One region of the Oikeobacillus pervagus genome, then DNA from elsewhere that is predicted to be linked to it. Evidence: riboswitches for the same ligand, from Rfam matches in the RefSeq annotation. Region 1 holds a riboswitch; the other holds the start of a gene.

Region 1 (7,790 bases):
ACTCCAACTCCTTCCATATTTGTTGAAAAAAATCGGGGAATTGTGAATGGTTTCTTGCCTCGAAAGGTGAAAGTTCCCGCAATTCTTTTGGTACTTTAAAGATTCTATGAATGCTTCCTGGACTTCTGGAAAGCATGATAATTCGATCACTCATACAGATAGCCTCTCCAATATCATGTGTGACGAGAAGGGCTGTTTTATGAAAAGATTTAAGAGTAGTAAACACTAAATCTTCTAATTTTAACTTTGTTTGATAATCTAAAGCGGAAAAGGGTTCATCTAATAATAATAGTTTCGGATTCACAGCCAATGTTCTAACGAGAGCGACTCGCTGCCGCATTCCTCCAGATAATTGTCTAGGAGATTGTTTTTCCACCCCTTGTAATCCCATCACTTCTAACAAATGAATTGCTTTTTGTTTTGTTTCCTCATTTAAAAGATTCATGACTTTCAGGCCTAAGAAAATATTTTCTTCAATCGATTTCCATGGAAATAGATAATCTTGCTGAAGCATATAACCGATCAGGCTTTTTAACTGATTGGGATTTTTCCCTTCTATGAGAATTTTCCCATTGGTAGGGGAGAGGAGACCTGCCACAATGGACAATAAAGTGGTTTTCCCGCAACCACTTGGTCCAATGAGCGAAATGAATTCTCCCTTCTCGATGGTAAAATGAATATTTTTTAAAGCATTATTGGCTGTCGTAGGAGTAAAATAAGTGTGCGAGATGGAGTCAATTTCAACAAAACCCATCGAAGGTCCTCCTTTATCATTTATTTCCTTCCTTTTTCTAGATGTGGCTGAATGCTTTTTGCGTATTTCCCAAAAGGTTATGCATTACAAATTGAGAGTTATGCACATTTCCCACGAATATATGCGCTAGAACCCGAGATATTTGCACTTCAAGGCTTCATGACTGATGCGGATAAAAGCACGTATGGATCTAGAGCTTTATTTCACAATTTTTTCCGCGATGCTTGTGTCAACTAATGTTTTGTAATCGACTTGACTTGGGAGTTCTCCTGCTTCTTTCATAATATGGATGAGCTGATTCCATTCTTTCTCATCTAATATGGGATCGGTAGCGAAGGAATGTTGGTTTTTATACCGATCGATCACTGTTTCGATGATTTCAATTTCTGTATCTTCAAAATAAGGCTGGATGACTTTGGCGGCTTCTTTTGTGCTATGGGTATTTAACCATTGCTGTGCTTTGTAGATGGCCCTTGTAAATTTCTCAATGGTCTCAGTTTTTTCCTTTAGATAGCTGTTCTTTGTCATAAAAGTGGTGTATGGAACAGTACCGGATTCTTCTCCAAATGAGGCAACAATCTGTCCTTTCCCTTCTTTTTCAAAAATAGATGCAGTAGGTTCGAATAGCTGGACATAATCACCGGTTCCAGAGGCAAAGGCATTCGCAATATTGGCAAAGTCAACATTTTGGATGAGGTTTACATCATTTTTTGGATCAATTTGATGTTGCTTTAAGACATACTCCCCAACCATCTGTGGCATTCCACCTTTTCGTTGTCCTAAAAAGTCTGCACCTTTTAATTGATCCCAGTTAAAATTTTCTACTTTTTCTCTGGCTACAAGGAATGTTCCATCTGTTTGAGTGAGCTGTGCGAAATTAACGATGGGGTCATTAGCGCCACGTGCATATACATATACAGATGTTTCTGATCCAACTAAGGCGATATCGGCACCATTTGATAATAGGGCTGTCATCGTTTTATCTCCACCCCAAGTCGTCTTGATTTCCACATCTAATCCTTCTTCTTCAAAAAATCCTTTTTCCACTGCAATGTATTGTGGGGCATAAAATATGGATCTCGTTACTTCGGCAACCCGTATTTTTTGCCTTTTTTCTTTTTTCTCCGTTTGTTGGTTACAGGCTGCTAAAGAAAAAATAACGATGGCAGATAGTAATAATGACACCCATTTTATCCACGTTTTTTTCATTGTGATCCTCCTCTAAAAAATGCATTACAAGTGAGTTTTCTTTATCTTATGATTATGGTGAAAATGTGTGATAGCCTATAGAATATATTCATATTTTGTACCCATTATGGGGATCATTAGGCTTGTTAGGAGTTGTTGGTGATATGGAAGGTTTCTATTTTACTGGGGAAAAATATAGATTTCCCTCTCCAAATCCAAATGTAAAGATGTATATTATTACTTATTTGTCTGATGGATTGAAAGTGAAGGGGTTATTAGCAGAACCTAAAGAAAGTGGAGTTTATCCTGGTTTTTTATATTTACGTGGTGGAATCAAAAATGTCGGAATGGTTCGACCTGCGAGAATTGCACAGTTTGCATCTGAGGGGTTTGTTGTTTTTGCTCCTTTTTACCGTGGAAATCGGGGAGGAGAAGGGGATGAAGATTTTGCTGGGCGAGATCGGGAAGATGCTTTCTCAGCCTATCGATGGTTAAAAGAACAACCTAATGTTTTAAAAAGTCAAATTCATGTATTTGGATTTTCTCGAGGTGGGGTGATGGCCCTTTTTACAGCAATCTATATGGAGGGTGTAGCTTCTGTCGTTTCTTGGGGGGGAGTGACGGATATGACTTTAACCTATATGGAAAGAATGGATTTAAGAAGAATGATGAAAAGGGTAATAGGGGGGAGCCCGAATAAGTGCAAATCAAAATATGACGGAAGAACACCTTTATTTGAATTGGGGAAAATAACCTGTCCTGTTCTTATTATTCACGGACTAAAAGATGAAAATGTGTCAGCTGAACATTCTTTCCGATTAGAAAAAGGACTGCACCAACTTGGAAAAGAAGTGACAACATGGTATTTCGAGGATTACACACATTATTTTCCACCAGTTGTAAATAGACAAGTGGTTACAAATTTATGTCAATGGATGAAAAGTCAAGGTGAATCATGTTAGGATAGATGGGAGATCAATAGAGAAAGGGCAGGGGATGATCATGGGAATGCCTTTGGAATTTAATACAATGATTGTGACAAAAGGGGAAGAAATAAGAAAAGAAGAAAATGTTTTTGAATTAACGAAAACTGGATACCGTGTTTATCCATTACATATCCCCATTCACGTTCATAAATTTAAGGATGTAGAAGCGAGTGGGACAGCGATTATCGATCAGTTACAGTGGTCGAATGAAAAAACGGTAATTACTTATCATTTAATCTCCCTTAATACGACAAATTAAAAAAGCGAGACATTGTGTCTCGCTTTTTTAATTTACTGTGTTTCTTTTTTCTCAGTCGTAACTTACGAAATTGGTCCGCCAAGTTTTTCAATTTCAACCGCTACATTGTTAAACTTTTTGAAGTTTTCATTAAATTTCGCAGCAAGTTCTTTTGCTTTTTGTTCGTAAGCTTTATCATCTTCCCATGTTTTCACTGGCTGTAATACTTCATCAGGTACACCAGGCACATGTAAAGGAATTTCTAATCCGAAGATTTCATCTTTAATGGTTTCTGTGCTTTCAAGTTCACCAAGTAAAGCAGATTGAACCATAGAACGAGTATAGGCTAATTTTATACGATTACCTACACCATATTCGCCACCTGTCCAACCTGTGTTCACTAGGTAGACTTGAACATTATGTTCGTCAATTTTCTTCCCTAACATTTCCGCATAACGTGTAGCTGGAAGTGGTAAGAATGGTGAGCCAAAACATGTTGAGAATGTAGCTTCTGGTGAAGTAACTCCACGTTCTGTACCAGCTAATTTAGATGTATATCCGCTTAAGAAATGATACATTGCTTGTTCTTTTGTTAATTTACTGATTGGAGGTAATACTCCAAAAGCATCAGCTGTTAAGAAAATAATTGTATTTGGATGACCTGCTATACTTGGTGTTACAATGTTGTCAATATTTTGAATTGGGTAAGCAACACGTGTATTTTCAGTTAAAGTATTGTCATCATAGTTCGGAATGCGGCTATCTGGATCAAGAACAACATTTTCTAATACTGAGCCAAAGCGAATTGCATCGTAAATTTGTGGTTCTTTTTCACGAGATAAACCGATACATTTCGCATAGCAACCACCTTCAATATTGAAGACCCCGTTCGGTGACCATCCATGCTCGTCATCTCCAATAAGTCGGCGATGAGGATCTGCAGATAATGTTGTTTTTCCTGTTCCAGAAAGTCCGAAGAATAATGCGACATCCCCTTCAAAGCCAACATTGGCAGAACAGTGCATAGATAAAATATCTGATTCAGGTAATAAATAGTTCATAATGGAGAAGATTGATTTTTTAATTTCCCCAGCGTATTCGGTTCCACCAATTAATACGATACGGCGTTCGAATGATACGATGATGAATGTTTCAGAGTTGGTTCCATCCACTTCAGGATCTGCTTTAAAATCTGGAGCAGATAGTATAGTGAATTCTGCTTGATGACTTTCTAACTCTTCTTCCGTTGGACGAATGAATAATTGATGAGCAAAAAGGTTCTGCCAAGCATATTCATTAACTACTTGAATAGGTAGGCGATGTTTTTTGTCAGCTCCAGCGTACCCTTTGAAAACGAAAAGTTCGTCTTTTTGTTTTAAGTAATCCACTACTTTATTATATAAATGATCAAACGCATCTTTGGAAATAGGTCGGTTAACTGAACCCCAGTCAATTTTATCTTTAGTAGAAGGCTCTTCTACGATAAATTTATCTTTAGGTGAACGACCTGTATATTTACCAGTCTCAGCGCAAACAGCTCCAGCTTCTGATAAGATTCCTTCTTTACGGTTTAATACCTTTTCAACTAATTGAGGAACTGATGGTTGCATCATGACGTTTGCACCGTTTAATAATTCCAAAATTTCGCTTGAAACGCTTACAGAGTTCATAGATTTATAACCTTCCTTTGTCTGATTTTTATACGCTTATTTGTTCTAGAAATAGTATAACACATTCGAAGGAATAGTCTATACTATTTAAAAAATTTTTCTTTTGTTTTTTATTTTGTCACATTTTCTTAGAAAATGCTCATTATTTGTCGGAGAATATCTTTCACTAATATAATAAGGTAAAAACATGGTGGAGCAAGTTGTTATTTTAAAAAGACCCTATTTTAGGTCTAGTCAGATTCTTTTGTTGGATTTAGATCAGGAATCTGCTTTGTGTTTTTTCTTTGAGGGATTACATTGGTGCAATTGTTCATGTGATGAAAAACAGGTTGACATGAATTATAGACGTACGTTAACATTGTACCTTGAACGGATACTCTTATCCCGAGTTGGTGGAGGGACAGGCCCAATGAAACCCAGCAACCTGCTCTTGCAAAAACCGAGCGTATGTATAGATTTATTATTCTCTCGTCCATACTTCTTTTGTGAAATTGGCTGCGAAACGAGTTGGTTATTTTCACGCCCAGTTTTGAGAGAAAAGGTGCTAACCTGAAGCAAGGGATTCCCTTGAACGATAAGAGTGAAAGGCTAAAGTGTTACAATGCAACCTTTCCCTCAATATTATAGGAAAGGTTTTTATTTTTATTATGGCCTTGGTCGTTGGTAGTGATATTTTACCAATGTTTATAACATACTACTACGTAGGGAACGAGTACCGTGAGCATGATGTTTGTATAAAGTATTGATTCGGTTCACCTTTCCATTACGACACTATAAAGGAAGGGAAAAATTTTAGGGGAGGAATCTTTATGACAGTTAATCGTCGCCTTTTTACTTCTGAATCGGTTACAGAAGGGCATCCTGATAAAATTTGCGATCAAATTTCAGATGCTATTTTAGACGCTATTTTAGCGGAAGATCCAAATGCACGTGTAGCCGCTGAAACTTCTGTGACAACAGGGCTTGTACTAGTTTCAGGAGAAATTACAACATCTTCATATGTGGATATTACGAAAATTGTTCGTGATACGATTCGGGATATTGGTTATACACGAGCAAAATACGGTTTCGACGCTGAAACTTGCGGGGTACTCACTTCGATTGATGAACAATCTCCAGATATTGCGTTTGGAGTAAACGAAGCTTTAGAATCACGTGAAGGTCAAATGAGTGATGATGAGATTGAAGCGATTGGTGCAGGTGACCAAGGGTTAATGTTCGGTTTTGCATGTAATGAAACGAAGGAATTAATGCCGTTACCGATCTCATTAGCTCATAAACTAGCACGTCGTCTGACAGAGGTTCGAAAAGAGGAAGTTCTTCCATATTTACGACCTGATGGGAAAACACAAGTAACGGTTGAATATGATGAAAAAAATCAACCTGTTCGCGTGGATACGATTGTTCTTTCTACACAGCATCATCCAGAAATTACATTAGAACAAATTCAAAAAGATATTCGTGAGCATGTTATTAATCCTGTTGTTCCAAAAGAACTAATTGATGAAAAAACGAAATTCTTTATTAATCCTACAGGTCGTTTTGTCATTGGGGGACCACAAGGGGATGCAGGTCTTACAGGTCGAAAAATCATTGTGGATACGTATGGTGGCTATGCTCGCCATGGTGGAGGAGCTTTCTCTGGGAAAGATCCTACAAAAGTGGATCGTTCTGCGGCGTATGCAGCGCGTTATGTAGCAAAGAATATTGTTGCAGCGGGCTTAGCTGATAAATGTGAAGTTCAATTTGCTTATGCGATTGGAGTTGCTCAGCCAGTATCTATCTCTGTTGATACATTTGGTACTGGGAAAGTTTCAGAAGATGTATTAGTGAAAGTTGTTCGGGATCATTTCGACCTTCGTCCAGCGGGGATTATCAAAATGCTAGATCTGCGCCGACCGATTTATAAGAACACGGCGGCATACGGTCATTTTGGACGTACGGATATTGATCTTCCTTGGGAACGAACAGATAAAGCAGAAGTATTGAAAGAACAAGCTTTGAAATAATATGATAGGGGGAGTTACATTTACAATGTGACTCCTTTATTATTGTTATAAAATTTAGAACTATGGGTAACTTTTTGAAAATGAGCTAGAATAACTATTAACAAATCAATCTAATTTGTTACAATTTTTTTATGTTCACTATAAAATGGTAGAAGTTTATAGAAAGATAGTTTACATTATAGGTTAGGACTTGAACTTTATTTTTAAATCAAATAGAGAAGAGGATTTTCTATGTGTGGCTTTATTGGTTGTGTAAGAAATGTTTCTGCAAAAGAGATCGTATGTGATCAACAACAATTTAAACAAATGAATGATCTCATTGAACATCGTGGTCCTGATGATGAAGGTTTTTTTTCTGATGAATTTATACAATTCGGTTTCCGTCGCTTAAGTATTATTGACATCGAAAACGGTCATCAACCATTATCTTATGAGAATGAGCGATATTGGATTATTTTTAACGGAGAGATTTATAATCACGTAGAATTACGCGAAGGTCTTATCCAGTCTGGCTATGCATTCCAAACCTCTTCAGACACAGAGGTGATTATCGCCTTATATAGTCAAATAGGGGAAGAAGTGGTTGATAAGCTGCGTGGAATGTTTGCTTTTGTTATTTGGGATAAGCAGGAGAAAGTTTTATTTGGTGCAAGGGATGCTTTTGGCATTAAACCATTTTTCTATTTAGAAGAGGAAGATCGAACGTTTTTTGCATCGGAAAAGAAAAGTATTTTACTATCTTTAGAAAAAAAAGAATTTGATCATGATGCCTTGCAACATTATTTAACGTATCAATATGTCCCTGAGCCTTATACCTTAACAGCGAACATTAAGAAGTTGGAACCTGGTCATTGTTTTACGAAAAAACTAGGAGAAAAGATGAAGATTCGCAGCTATTGGAAAGCATCTTTCCGTCCTATTTTAAAATCAGAAGATCAATATATT
Region 2 (7,790 bases), on a different contig from region 1:
AGAATTAGTTCAAGCTATGTCTATTGGTACAATTCGAAATATGAGAGATATGGCCATTTATTTCAAGGACGATTCAAGAGTGAAAATGTGGAAGATCAAACGTATTTCCTAACGGTTCTTAGATATATCCACCAAAACCCCATGAAAGCAGGCTTGGCCAAAACCGTATTGGAAAGTAAATGGACAAGTATAAATGAGTATCTGTTCAACGCGGATATAGTGGATATCGATTTTGCACTAGATTTATTTTCCTCAGAAAGAAACAAAGCGATTCAAATGTTCATGACATATATGCAACAGCAGAATCATGACCAATGTTTAGATGATCGTGTAAAAGTGAGAATGACCGATCATGAAGTAAAAGAGTATTTGTGTAAATGGGGAATTACAAATAATAGTGAATTGCAGCAAATGGAAAAGGACAAAAGGGATGCTGTATTAGTCAAACTAAAAAAGCTGAAAGGTGTAACAATTAGACAATTATCAAGAATAACGGGAATATCAAAGAGTGTCATTCATCGTGCTCGTTAATAGGGGACAGGTTCCTTGTCCCACTTGACTCGCCCCCATTGCCATGCGAGCGGCGAAAGGGGAGATCAACGTGCCCGTTAAGAATGGGGGCAAGGATAGACCTCTTCGTGGAGTAATTGGTATTAAACAAGAAATGGGACAAGGAACCTGACCCCCTGCACCCCTGTACTCCACAAAAAGAAGCCCCGATAAGCTGTAAATACCTTATCGGGGCCCTTTTTCTGTATATAGGGGAAGGGGACAAGGAACCTGTCCCTCCGTCTCTTAAAGAATGGTTACATTGCGCCTCTAATGATTTCCATGACTTCTTCTAATTTAGGTTTGCGTGGGTTTGTTAGGGCTGTTGCGTCTTTCATAGCGTTTTTCGCTAATGTTTCAATGTCTTCTTCTTTGGCTCCTAATTCTTTGAAGCCTGATGGGATGTTTAAGTCGCGAGCTAGGCGTTCAATTGCTTGAATTCCTTTTTCAGCTGCTTCGCGATTACTTAAACCTTCGACATTTTCACCAAGGTAATAAGCGATGTCTGCATAACGTTCTACTCTTGCAATCAAGTTGAATCGGCATACATGTGGAAGTAGGATCGCATTACATACACCATGAGGGAAGTTATAGAATCCGCCAAATTGGTGTGCAATTGCATGTACATAACCTAAAGAAGCATTATTAAAAGCCATACCTGCTAATGTTTGAGCATAGGCCATTTGTTCACGCGCTTCCATATCTTTACCATTTGCTACTGCGCGTGGTAAGTATACAGGAATTAGTTTAATTGCATGGATCGCTAATGCATCTGTAATTGGCGTAGCAGCAGTAGAAACATATGCTTCAACTGCATGTGTTAAAGCATCTAATCCTGTTGCAGCTGTTAGACCTGGAGGCATTCCAGCCATTAAATCAGGATCGTTAATGGAAAGAGTCGGTGTTACATGTTTATCAACAATCGCCATTTTTACTTTTCGTTGAACATTGGTAATGATCGTGAATTTTGTTAATTCACTACCTGTACCAGCTGTTGTGTTAATTGCCACAAGTGGTACCATTGGTTTTTCAGAAACATCGATTCCTTCATAATCTTCTATTTTTCCACCATTAGCGGCTACTAGTGCAATTCCTTTACCTGCGTCATGTGAACTTCCTCCCCCAAGAGTTACTACACTATCGCAGTTTTCATTATGAAAAGCTTCAAGTCCTTCTAATACGTTTTGATCAGTTGGATTTGGTTCTGCTTTTGGAAAAATAGCAATATCTAAGCCAGCTTCACGAATAATGCCAGCAATTTGCTCAGATAGTCCTAATTGATGCAAACCAGCATCTGTTACTAATAAAGGTTTTTTTACACCAAGGCCAGCTAATCTAGTTCCAACCTCGTTTACAGATCCTGAACCAAATAAGTTGACAGAGGGCATATGAAATGAGCTTTGAGTGTTTGTCATAGTAATTTCCTCCCAAACGGATTAATTTGATTTGAATTCCTCCAAAGAATTCTGTCCCCCTATTTGCAAGTGAAAATTTCACCTCCAATAGTATATGTTATTCTGAATAGAATATCCAGGAAAATGCCAGGTGCCAGGCACCATCCAGAAACTGGATGGTGCCTGGCACCTGGTTTTTTTTACCTTCCTTGAAATTCTTCTTTTATGGTGGTCAGTAATTTTGTATTGGTGAGTAGTTGGAGTCCGGTTAGGGCTAGTGCTTTGGCTCCTTTTATGAGTGCTTCATCGCCTTTTTTGGATGCGGCTGCTTCTCTGAAAGGGATGGTATGAGCAATGAGATCATCGGGGCCAATTTTTATATAGGGGTGAATGGTTGGGACTACTTGACTAATATTCCCGGCATCTGTTGAACCAATTCCACCCCAAGCGCCTGTCGCAATGGTTTCTCCTAGTTCTTCAATGACATGATGAAACACTTCATTAAATTTTTCATTCACTAAAAGATTATCTACTGGATTTTGGAAAGCGATAATATTCAGCTTTGCACCAGTTGCTAGTGCCGCTCCTTCTGCTACAGCTTTCACTTTCTTTGTCACTTCATTTAAATGTTCTCTTGTATCGGCACGTATGTAAAATCGAGCTTTTGCATACTCTGGAATAATATTTGGAGCATCACCGCCATGTGTAATAATTCCGTGAATGCTCACATCTTTTTTCAGCTGTTGTCTTAAAGCATTTATTCCGTTGAAAAGTTGAATCACCGCATCCAATGCATTGATTCCTTCATGAGGGGCAGCTGCTGCATGAGCGGATTTTCCAATAAACTCAAAATCAAGCGGGTCAACAGCAAGGGATGTACCACTTAATCTTGTCTGATTAGATGGATGGATCATCATCGCCGCATCAATTCCCTTGAGCAATCCGTGTCGAACGAAGCTTCCTTTAGCACTTCCGTTCGGCCCGCCTTCTTCAGCAGGGGTGCCTAATACGACAACTTCTCCACCCGTTTTATCTAATGTCTTACTTAAGGCAATCGCAGCTGCTACACTTGTCGTCCCAATGATATTATGTCCGCACGCATGCCCAAGTCCAGGAAGAGCATCATATTCCGCCAGAAAAGCGATGGATGGTCCTTTTTTCGCTGATTTTTTGCGAGCAAGGAAAGCTGTTTCATGACCTGCCACTGCCTTTTCGACTGTGAAACCTTCTTTTTCAAGAAGATCTATTAATAGACCAGATGCGAAAAATTCCTCATTCCCAATTTCAGGGTTTTCGTGTATTTGATGACTTGTGGAAAGAAAAAGTTCTTTATTACCTTCCACATTTTTAATAATTGTTTCTTTTAACGAACTAATCACTTCTACGATTGATGACATCATGTTTCCCTCCTCTAATGGATCATGTGCTTACCAGCCAATTTTACTTAATGGAATAAAGGTTGGAATTTGACTTCCTTTGTATTCCTTCTCAATCAATTCCGCTACATCATCTTCTTGATATAGCTCTGCCAGTCTTTTTAACGTTTTATTGTTTTTGTCTTCTTCTCTCGTTGCGATAATATTGACATAAGGAGTAGCAGTTTCACTCTCATGGAAAATAGAATCCTTCGTTGGGTTAAAACCTGCATCTACAGCGATTCCATTATTGATAATCGAAGCAGCCACATCAGGGAGAACACGTGGAGTTTGAGCTGCGACTACTTCAATAATTTTCAAGTTTTTTGGGTTTTCAACGATATCCTCTAATGATCCAGTCCCATCGAAGCCTTCCTTTAGTTTAATAAGGCCTGATTCTTGTAGTAAAAGAAGAGCTCTTCCCATATTGGATACATCGTTTGGCACTGCAATTTTACTGCCATCAGGAATGTCTTTTACCTTTTTGTATTTTTCTGAGTAAATCCCCATTGGAGCCAGAACCGTTGTAGCAATAGGAGCTAATTTCAATTTATGTTCCGCGATAAAACTGTCGAAATACGAAGCGGTTTGGAAGGCGTTGGCATCCAGTTCCCCTTCAGCTAGAGCGATATTCGGTTGAACATAGTCCGAGAAACGAACGATTTCAACTTTAATCCCTTCTTTTTCTGCCTTTTTAGCAACATAGTCCCAAACACGGTTATCCGTCCCGCTTACACCTACTTTAACTTCTACTTTTTTCTCGCTACCGCTCTTTTCATTGGAACAACCTACACTAAAGATGGCTAATGTTAAAATTGCAATGGAAAGTAATAATTTCTTCATTTTCTTTTTCCTCCTACTTATCGTCTTCTAATTTTTCTTGCAAGGATGTTTCCAAAGGACTGTAAACCTTGTACCATCACGATTAAAATTCCCACTGTCACCAACATGGTCACCGTATCAAAGCGTTGATATCCATATGTAATAGCAAGGTCACCAAGTCCGCCCCCGCCGATTGCTCCGGCCATAGCAGATGCACCGACTAAACCAATGGTTGCAATCGTAAAAGCTAGGACAAGAGAGCCAAGAGCTTCTGGAATTAGGAATCGAACTATGATTTGTCCAGGCGTTGCTCCCATTGCTTCCGCTGCTTCAATTACACCTGGATCCACTTCAAGTAGAGAATTTTCTATTAATCTAGCAATATACGGCCCAGCATAAAACACTAGCGGCACGATTGTAGCAGTCGTCCCAATCGATGTCCCCACAAGAAATCTAGTGATCGGAATAATCGCGACCATTAAAATGATAAAGGGGATGGAACGGAAAATATTGATAATTCCACTTAGTACATTGAAAACGAGCAAATTCTCTAGTAAATGACCTTTCCGGGTTACAACGAGCAGGACCCCGAGTGGCAACCCAAGAACGGCCGAAAATAAAAGTGAGAAGGACACCATTTGAACGGTTTCAATCAATGCTTCTGTGATTTGCTCTGAATTAACTAGCATGTGTGATCACTTCCTTTATCGTTATTTGTTCATTGTTGATATACATTAACGCTCGGTTGATTTCATTATTCGATCCTTGAAATTCGACAATTAAGTTTCCAAATGAAGTTCCTTGGAGTTCCGTGATATTTCCAAAAAGAACATTGATATGGATATCGAATTTTTTGGAAAGGGTTGATAATAATGGGCGACCTGCTGAGTTTCCAACAAAATTAATTCGAAATATGTTCTGTGCTCCAGCATTTTTTTGGATGGTTTCTTTAATGGAATCGGGAATTTGGTCATTCATGACGGTGCTGACAAAATTTCTAGCTGTCTTTGTTTTCGGTGATGAAAAAACGTCAAACACTGTCCCTTCCTCAATGATTTTTCCATTCTCCATGACAGCGACACGATGGCAAATATCCTTAATGACTGCCATCTCATGGGTAATGATTAGAATCGTAATGTTGTATTCCTGATTGATTTTTTTCAGAAGCTGTAAAATGGAACTAGTCGTCTGCGGATCAAGGGCTGAAGTCGCTTCATCACATAGCAGGATGGATGGCTGAGTAGCAAGTGCCCTAGCAATCCCAATCCGCTGTTTCTGACCACCTGATAGTTGGTCCGGATAACTATTGGCTTTATCTGAAAGCCCAACAAATTCAAGAAGTTCATATACTCGCTTCTTTATTTTCTCTTTCGGAACTTTAGCTAATACGAGCGGCATGGCCACATTCGCAAATACGGTTTTGGAATTTAAAAGATTAAAATGTTGAAACACCATCCCGATATTTCGTTTGACTTCGCGGATTTCCTTCGCAGATAAAGCGGTTAGATCATGACCGTCCACCAACACTTTCCCTGATGTTGGCTGCTCCAACCAGTTCACACATCGAAGTAAGGAACTTTTACCAGCACCACTAAACCCAATCACTCCGAAAATTTCACCGGCATTTATTTTTAAATTAATCCCATTTAATGCTTTCACCTGATTTCCACCACTGTTGTACACCTTATTTACATTTTGAAACTCAATCATATTGCTTCTCTCCTTTCAATGCTGTTGGGCCATCACACGTTTTTTCTTTGTTTTGGACAAATGAAGAAAACCTTTCAAGTAATCTAAAATAGATGATTTACTAAACAGATGTGAAAACTATGAATTAACTTACAGAAATCACCTTGGCGTTTAGAAGGGGAGTTGATACTTATTAGAACAACAAAAAACCCTCTTCTTGAAAAAAGAAGAGGGTAAAATGTATAAGACTAATCCTCTTCTTATCTTTCAAGCCTAGCTTGCTGGAATTGGCACGGTACAAAAAATGTCCGTTGCCGAGGTGTCATAGGGCCAGTCCCTCAACCTCTCTGGATAAGAAGTATTTTCCGTATTCAATTGATAGTATGATGAATACATTACAACATTCAAAAAACAAAGTCAATGGAATTTTTCAAAAGAGTAGGATTTATCTAAAAAATGGTGAATATGTGTACTTTAAAACAACGAAGCCTGTTGGTACGATAAAGAATGTATGCTAAATTAAGTTTGTAATGAAAATGGTTGGAGGAATTATGAAGAAGTTCAAACGAAATATTAAAAGGTTTTTCTTATTTTTATTTATTTTAATTGTGTTCATGTATCTAAATAATAGTTCTTTCCTTACTAAGTCTAGGAATGAATCTCCTATATTATTGGCACATAGAGGAATGGCACAAACCTTCCCAATGGAGGGAATTGCCAATGATACATGTACGGCTAAAAGGATTTATAAACCAGAACATCCTTTTTTGGAGAACACGATTCCCTCGATGGAAGCCGCCTTTAAAGCAGGTGCCGACATTGTAGAATTAGATATAAAGCCTACGAAAGATGGGCAATTCGCTATCTTTCATGACTGGACTCTAGATTGCCGGACAGAGGCAGAGGGAATGGTTCAGGACTATACAATGGCAGAACTAAAAAAACTGGATGTTGGCTACGGATATACAGCTGATCATGGAAAAACTTATCCCTTTCGCGGGAAAGGAGTGGGGCTGATGCCTTCCCTAGATGAGGTATTAGAATATTTCCCAGAGGAGTCATTCCTAATCCATATCAAGAGTGCCGAACCGACAGAAGGCATTCAACTGGCAAAACACCTTTCGAAACTCCCTGAAAAACGTTTAAATCAGTTAACCGTTTACGGAGATGATCAACCTATCCATACATTGAAAAAACAATTACCCAACCTTAGAGTCATGTCAATGGCCACGTTAAAGAGTTGTTTACTTCCTTATCTAGGGATAGGGTGGACAGGTATGATTCCATCCGCGTGTGAGAACACCCAACTGCATATCCCAGAAAAATACGCACCATTATTATGGGGATTTCCTAATAAGTTCTTGAATCGTATGGAAAGCGTAAATACTCGTGTAATACTAGTCGCAGGTGACGGAGGATGGTCGGAAGGTTTTGATCAAAAACAAGATTTAAAACGACTTCCCGAAAATTACACGGGTGGTATTTGGACGAATCGTATTGATGTGATTGCTCCAATTATTGAAAAAAAATCAGAGCCATTAAAACAATGAGAGATTTAAGTTTAAAAAGAGTTGATTTCTTATGATAGAGGAAATCAACTCTTTTGATATTTTCTTAGGATGCAAGAAAAGTGGCAACTCTATTAGGAAAAGATCAATATAATAGAGGAATACATTGCAATGGACATCGTAAAAATATTTAATCTTCATATATAATATAGTTTGGCTTATATCAGGCAACTTGTTTCCTATATCCTAACTTCAATTACTAGAATCATAGTGATCAATTGACAAAGGGAATGTTAATGAAAAGAAATTCAAAAAAGTTGTTGACTTCTATGAATAAACTTTATATAATGAAACTTGTCACTGAGACACCAACAAAAAAACTTCTAAAAAAGATATTGACAAAATATAATAGA

What was found. A riboswitch is a leader RNA that binds a small molecule or an ion and turns the genes downstream of it on or off. The one in region 1 is predicted to bind S-adenosylmethionine.
Region 2: it holds a riboswitch for S-adenosylmethionine, as region 1 does, so the genes downstream of both, J2S13_RS11445 (methionine ABC transporter ATP-binding protein) here and metK (methionine adenosyltransferase) in region 1, are expected to answer to the same signal.

Annotation. Positions count from the first base shown of each region.
Region 1 is NZ_JAUSUC010000026.1:35,222-43,011, reverse strand. It holds gene J2S13_RS10850 (ABC transporter ATP-binding protein) at 1-754, opposite strand, end outside; gene J2S13_RS10845 (ABC transporter substrate-binding protein) at 953-1,963, opposite strand; gene J2S13_RS10840 (alpha/beta hydrolase family protein) at 2,107-2,904, shown strand; gene J2S13_RS10835 (DUF2584 domain-containing protein) at 2,945-3,187, shown strand; gene pckA (phosphoenolpyruvate carboxykinase (ATP)) at 3,250-4,836, opposite strand; SAM riboswitch class I at 5,213-5,417, shown strand; gene metK (methionine adenosyltransferase) at 5,646-6,845, shown strand; gene asnB (asparagine synthase (glutamine-hydrolyzing)) at 7,077-7,790, shown strand, end outside.
Region 2 is NZ_JAUSUC010000030.1:210-7,999, reverse strand. It holds gene J2S13_RS11470 (transposase) at 1-531, shown strand, start outside; gene J2S13_RS11465 (iron-containing alcohol dehydrogenase) at 807-1,964, opposite strand; gene J2S13_RS11460 (M20 family metallopeptidase) at 2,144-3,340, opposite strand; gene J2S13_RS11455 (MetQ/NlpA family ABC transporter substrate-binding protein) at 3,371-4,201, opposite strand; gene J2S13_RS11450 (methionine ABC transporter permease) at 4,219-4,869, opposite strand; gene J2S13_RS11445 (methionine ABC transporter ATP-binding protein) at 4,859-5,890, opposite strand; SAM riboswitch class I at 6,127-6,227, opposite strand; gene J2S13_RS11440 (glycerophosphodiester phosphodiesterase family protein) at 6,421-7,419, shown strand.